2 regions of the Peptoniphilus grossensis genome follow, and region 2 is predicted to be linked to the other one. Evidence: a T-box and tRNA genes for the amino acid it is inferred to sense, from the RefSeq annotation. Region 2 holds a T-box; the other holds one or more tRNA genes.
The links. The T-box of region 2 lies ahead of ileS (isoleucine--tRNA ligase). A T-box ahead of a tRNA ligase gene usually reads a tRNA of that ligase, here a tRNA-Ile.
Positions count from the first base shown of each region.

Region 1: it encodes a tRNA-Ile, which carries the amino acid that the T-box ahead of ileS (isoleucine--tRNA ligase) is inferred to sense. The anticodon was not compared.

Region 1 is NZ_MJIH01000001.1:773,784-777,210, forward strand. It holds rRNA gene BIV18_RS03825 (23S ribosomal RNA) at 1-1,317, opposite strand, end outside; tRNA gene BIV18_RS03830 (tRNA-Ile) at 1,416-1,492, opposite strand; rRNA gene BIV18_RS03835 (16S ribosomal RNA) at 1,529-3,053, opposite strand.
Region 2 is NZ_MJIH01000001.1:1,934,467-1,937,893, reverse strand. It holds gene ileS (isoleucine--tRNA ligase) at 1-2,052, opposite strand, end outside; T-box leader at 2,104-2,290, opposite strand; gene BIV18_RS09315 (RrF2 family transcriptional regulator) at 2,285-2,692, opposite strand; gene BIV18_RS09310 (NAD(P)H-dependent oxidoreductase) at 2,728-3,427, opposite strand, start outside.

The DNA.
Region 1 (3,427 bases), 1.2 Mb from region 2:
TGAGTGGACGAGCCTTGCTCAGGAATCCTTAGGTTTTCGACGGGTGAGATTCTCACTCACCTCTCGCTACTCATGCCAGCATTCTCTCTTGTATGTTGTCCACAATGGCTTTCGCCTTTTGCTTCTTCCTTCATACATTGCTCCTCTACCAACGTTTGACGTTCCATAGCTTCGGTATATAGTTTAGCCCCGGTTATCTTCGGCGCAGAGTCACTTGACTAGTGAGCTATTACGCACTCTTTAAATGAGTGGCTGCTTCTAAGCCAACATCCTAGTTGTCTCAGTAACTCCACATCCTTTCCCACTTAACTATTATTTTGGGACCTTAGCTGATGGTCTGGGCTCTTTCCCTTTCGACTATGAAGCTCATCCCACATAGTCTGACTCCCTAGTTTGTGATATGGTATTCGGAGTTTGATAGGTCTTGGTAACATATGCATGCCCCTTGACCATTCAGTGCTCTACCCCCTTTTCACTTATCTAGAGGCTAGCCCTAAAGCTATTTCGAGGAGAACCAGCTATCTCCGTGTTCGTTTGGCTTTTCACCCCTATCCACAGGTCATCCGATAGCTTTTAAACGCTACCCGGTTCGAGCCTCCATTGAATTTTACTTCAACTTCACTCTGCCCATGGATAGATCACACGGTTTCGGGTCTACGACTACTAACTTTTGCCCTCTTTAGACTCGCTTTCGCTTCGGCTCCACATCTGTAATGTTTAACCTTGCTAATAATCGTAACTCGCTGGCCCGTTCTACAAAAAGTACGCGATCGTAGTTCTTGTCTACTTTCGCTGCTTGTAAACACTAGGTTTCAGATTCTTTTTCACTCCCCTCTCGGGGTTCTTTTCACCTTTCCCTCACGGTACTTGTTCGCTATCGGTCACCAAGTAGTATTTAGCCTTAGGGGGTGGTCCCCCATATTCCCACGGAATTCCTCGTGTTCTGTGGTACTCTTTTGTGCTAGATATCTTCGCTTTCGTCTACGGGACTTTTACCCTCTTTGGTTCTTCTTCCCAGATGATTCGACTGGCTATTTTTTCTTTCTGCACTTTGGGCTCTTCCCTGTTCGCTCGCCGCTACTTTGGGAATCGAGTTTTCTTTCTTTTCCTCAGGTTACTTAGATGTTTCAGTTCACCTGGTTCGCTTCCTATACTTATTTATTGGGTATGGGATACCTCTTACGAGGTGGGTTTCCCCATTCGGATATCTACGGTTCTTAGGATATTTGCTCCTACCCGTAGCTTTTCGCAGCTTGTCACGTCCTTCTTCGCCTCTTGGTGCCTAGGCATTCTCCTAGTGCTCTTCTTAACTTGACCTTTGTTTTAAACATTTCTGTTTTTCCAGTTCATTGTTTTTTTTGAAATTTTGATTAGTTTTAAGTTGTTATGGTTCAAAACTTAGTAAAACTAAGTTGTGGTGGACCTGGGTGGACTCGAACCACCGACCTCACGCTTATCAGGCGTGCGCTCTAACCAGCTGAGCTACAGGTCCATATATAATTAAAATAGTGTGAAGCTTTTTCCTTAGAAAGGAGGTGATCCAGCCGCACCTTCCGATACGGCTACCTTGTTACGACTTCACCCCAGTCACTTATCCTACCTTCGACTGCTGCTCCCTTGCGGTTTGCTCACAGGCTTCGGGTATTACAAGCTCCCATGGTGTGACGGGCGGTGTGTACAAGACCCGGGAACGCATTCACCGCAGCATTCTGATCTGCGATTACTAGCAACTCCATCTTCATGTACTCGAGTTGCAGAGTACAATCCGAACTGAGAGAGGCTTTTTGAGGTTTGCTTAATATCTCTATTTCGCTTCCCTTTGTACCTCCCATTGTAGCACGTGTGTAGCCCAGGACATATAGGGCATGATGATTTGACGTCATCCCCACCTTCCTCCGATTTGTCATCGGCAGTCTCTTTAGAGTCCCCATCCTAAATGCTGGCAACTAAAGATAAGGGTTGCGCTCGTTGCGGGACTTAACCCAACATCTCACGACACGAGCTGACGACAACCATGCACCACCTGTATTGAGGCTTCCGAAGAAGACGGTATATCTCTATACTTGTCCTCAGTATGTCAAGCCCTGGTAAGGTTCTTCGCGTTGCTTCGAATTAAACCACATGCTCCGCTGCTTGTGCGGGTCCCCGTCAATTCCTTTGAGTTTCATGCTTGCGCACGTACTCCCCAGGCGGAGTGCTTATTGTGTTAACTGCGGCACCGACTTCTGCCGACACCTAGCACTCATCGTTTACAGCGTGGACTACCAGGGTATCTAATCCTGTTTGCTACCCACGCTTTCGTTCCTCAGCGTCAGAATGAGCCCAGTAAGTCGCCTTCGCCACCGGTATTCTTTTTAATATCTACGCATTTCACCGCTACACTAAAAATTCCACTTACCTCTACTCTTCTCAAGATATGCAGTTTCAAATGCTTACAGTAGTTAAGCTACTGCCTTTTACACCTGACTTGCATTTCCGCCTGCGAACCCTTTACGCCCAGTGATTCCGGACAACGCTAGCCCCCTACGTATTACCGCGGCTGCTGGCACGTAGTTAGCCGGGGCTTTTTCTTATGGTACCGTCATTATCTTCCCATATAAAAGAACTTTACGACTCGAAAGCCTTCTTCGTTCACGCGGCGTCGCTGCATCAGAGTTCCCTCCATTGTGCAATATTCCCCACTGCTGCCTCCCGTAGGAGTTTGGACCGTTTCTCAGTTCCAATGTGGCCGTTCACCCTCTCAGGCCGGCTACCCATCGTCGCCTTGGTAAGCCTTTACCTTACCAACTAGCTAATGGGACGCGAGTCCATCTTAGACCACCGGAGTTTTGATCATTGTTGCATGTGCTTCTATGATTTTATTTGGTATTAATCCCAGTTTCCCGAGGCTATCCCAATGTCTAAGGTAGGTTACTCACGTGTTACTCACCCGTCCGCCGCTAATCCATTTTTGCTTCTCCCCGAAGAAAGTTGCTAAAATTTCATCGCTCGACTTGCATGTGTTAAGCGCGCCGCCAGCGTTCGTCCTGAGCCAGGATCAAACTCTCAATTAAAATTTGTATGACTCATTTGTTTTTTCAACTAAACGAATTTCTGGTTTGCTTTGTGATTCTTTTACGAATCTTGATTCTTTATGAATCTTTTATCTTCACACTATTTAATTATCATGTTTCTCGCTACTCTTTTGAAGTAGCTTATTTATTGTACTCTTGTAAGATTTTTTTGTCAAGTATTTTTTTACATTTTTTCAAATTCTTTTTTACTCAACTTTTACAAAAGTTTGCTGTATTGCGATACAACTATTATAGTTTAGCATCTTATTTTTTTAATGTCAACTGTTTTTTGGTTTTTTATTTTAATTTTTTTTAAAAAATAACAGCTGAATTGATTACAGCTGTTATATGTTACTACTTTTATTTTTTTATGT
Region 2 (3,427 bases):
TGAAAGCAACCATTTATCAATTTCTTCTAAATCTTCATAGCTTACTTTGTGTTCTCTAGGATCGATATTATCTGTATTTGCATAAAGACTGAAGAAGTTATAAGTGTTTCTAAGTGATCTAAAGAATTTTGATTCAATTTCACGCAGACCATCTTCATCAAATTTTGTTGGAGCCCAAGGTGGAGATACATAAAGTAAATACCATCTTACAACATCAGCACCGTATTTATCAAATAATTCAAAAGGAGCTACAGTATTTCCTCTTGATTTTGACATTTTCTTTCCTTCTTTATCAAGGATAAGATCATTTACAAGTACATTTTTATATGGACTTTTACCAGTCATATAAGTTGAAATTGTAATTAGTGAATAGAACCAACCTCTAGTTTGGTCAATTCCTTCGCATATAAAGTCTGCTGGAAATAAATCTCCAAAATTGTCTTTATTTTCAAAAGGATAATGCCATTGTGCAAAGGGCATTGCTCCTGAGTCAAACCATACGTCGATTACATCTGGTTCTCTTTTCATTTCTTTTCCACATTTTGGGCATTTTAAATGAATGTCATCAACATAGGGTCTATGAAGTTCTATGTCCTCTGGCACATCTTCAACAGCTTTATTTCTAAGATCTTCAATTGAACCAACTGATTCTGTATGACCACATTCACATCTCCAAATTGGAAGTGGTGTTCCCCAATATCTTGATCTTGAAATTGCCCAATCATTTAGATTTTCTAACCAATTTCCAAACCTCTTTTCACCAACAAAATCTGGAAACCAATTAACGCCCTTGTTGTTTTCAATTAATTTATCCTTAAATTTTGTAACTTCAATGTACCAAGATGGGTGTGCATAATAAATTAATGGAGTATGACATCTCCAGCAGTGTGGATAATTATGAACTACTTTTTGCTTTGAGAACATTAAGTCCTTGTCCATTAGATAATTAAGCACATCATGATCAGCATCTATTACAAATTGACCCTTCCAAGGCGTATCAGTGAACTTTCCTTCTTCGTCCACTGGTTTTAGCATTGGAAGATCATATTTTCTTGCAGTTTGATAGTCATCTTCACCAAAAGCAGGTGCAATATGAACAATACCTGTACCATCTTCAGTAGTTACATAGTCAGCACAAATTACATAAAATGCTTTTTTATCTGGTTTTAAAAAATCAAGAAGTTGTTCATATTCTATAAACTCTAAATCTTTACCGATGTATTCTTCTATTACTTCATATTCATCATCTTTAAAAACTGTTTTTGCAAGTTGTTTTGCCACATAATAAATATTTCCGTCAGAATGTTTTACTTTTATATATAAAACTTTTGGATTAACAGCAAGGGCTACATTAGATGGAAGTGTCCATGGTGTAGTTGTCCATGCCAAGAAATATTCATTATCCTTGCCCTTTAATTTGAATTTACAAGTTGCAGTAGTGGTTTTTATTTCTTCATAACCTTGTGCAACTTCGTGGGACGCAAGTCCCGTTCCACATCTTGGACAATAGGGAACAATTTTATGTCCTTCATAGATTAGTCCTTCTTTAAACATCTTGTCTAAAATATGCCAAACTGATTCAATATAGTTGTTTTCAAGTGTAATATATGGATGATCTAAATCTATTAGATAACCCATTCTTCTAGTAAGAATTCTCCATTCTTTTTCATATTCAAATACAGACTCTCTACATTTTTTATTAAAATTTTCAACTCCATAGGATTCAATATCTTGTTTATTATGAAGTCCAAGCTTTTTTTCAACTTCAATTTCAACTGGAAGACCATGTGTATCCCAACCAGCTTTTCTTTTAACTTTATATCCTAGCATTGTGTGATATCTACAAGTTAAGTCCTTTAAAGTTCTCGCCATTACATGATGTATGCCTGGCTTGCCATTAGCCGTTGGAGGACCCTCATAAAAAATATAATTCTCTCCATCTTTTCTAGATTCCACAGATTTGTGTAAAAGATCTATTTCATCCCAAAATTTTGAGATTTCTTCTTCCCTTACACTAACCTTATCCTTAGATAATTCTTTAAAATTTTTCATCTAAAACTCCTTATTCTTCCTAAATTTTATAAAAAAGTCCCCTCTCAAACGAGAAGGGACGAACTAGCCGCGGTACCACCCTAATTATAGGTAACTATCACTTAATTTTTAACGCAAATACGCAAAGGCTTTTGACCTTTGAGCTCCGAGGTGATCTATAAATTTTCAAAACACAGTTTCGCACCAAACAACTGCTCTCTTAGTTTTTAGGATTTACCGTCCTCATCAAAGCTTATATAAAATTGTCTATTGTTTCATTCTCAAACATTTTAATAATATTGGATTGAATCTTTGCGAGTGTACCGTGAAATTTGCAATTTCCTACATTACCAGATTTATTTTTGCTGCAAAAACTATCTTTTTGTAAACACCTATTAATTATAATAGGTCCATCTATCGCAATAAGTATGTCGTATAATGTTATGTCTTCTTTTGGCTTTTTTAAATAATAGCCACCCTTAGAACCTCTTTTTGCATCAGTAATTCCAGCCAAATTTAATTTTCTCAAAATTCTCAGAGTAAATCTTTTAGTAACACCTTCGTTCTCAGCAATTTGAGGTGCTCCAATTACATTTCCTTCATTTTCAGCCAGATATCTTACAATTCTAAAAGCATAATCTGTCTCTTGTGTTATTCTCATTTTATCACCTATTTTAAATATTATATCATCTTTGTTTACTTTTTAAAATACTTGTCTTGTATTTTTCTAAGTTTTACAATTTCTGAATCTTCATTTAAAGATATATCATCATAAGTAACTAGGCTTCCCTTTTTTACATCTCTCTTAGCACAAGCACCCTCTGTTACAATACCAATTGGCACGTGGTTTCCTTCTAATTGATCTTTTTTTGTTTCCAAAGTTCCAAAAATCATTTCTCCACCAATAGAATCAAGCTTTTCGCCTTTTTTTATATCTCTTTTAGCCACTGCTACGGTTTCTGCATAGGGTTCTCCCATTGGAGCAATAGATGCATCTCTCAATACCACCGCTTTAATGATAGAAATTATTGTTTCAATACTAGTCAAATGATAAGGCCTATATATTGTATAATTTGGACCTTCGCCCATGGAAAGATATTTCATTTCTTTATCTATAATATTAGATTTTGGTTTTACTACAGCAAATACACCAGGAGCTATCCCAGTTGCAAAATCTACAACACCATAGGAATTTAAAATTCCGCCATCTTCTTTTAGTTTATAATCATCTGCAATTTTTTTAGGGCTTGTGTCTACAAAATGACAACCCCTAATGTCTGGAATAAATCCAAGAGCATTGCATACTGCATTAAGTTCAATCATTGTATTAGTCCCATCGACAAAAGAAGTTAGCATTCTTGGGCTTATTCCTCTTTTATTTGCAGAATCCCTTAAA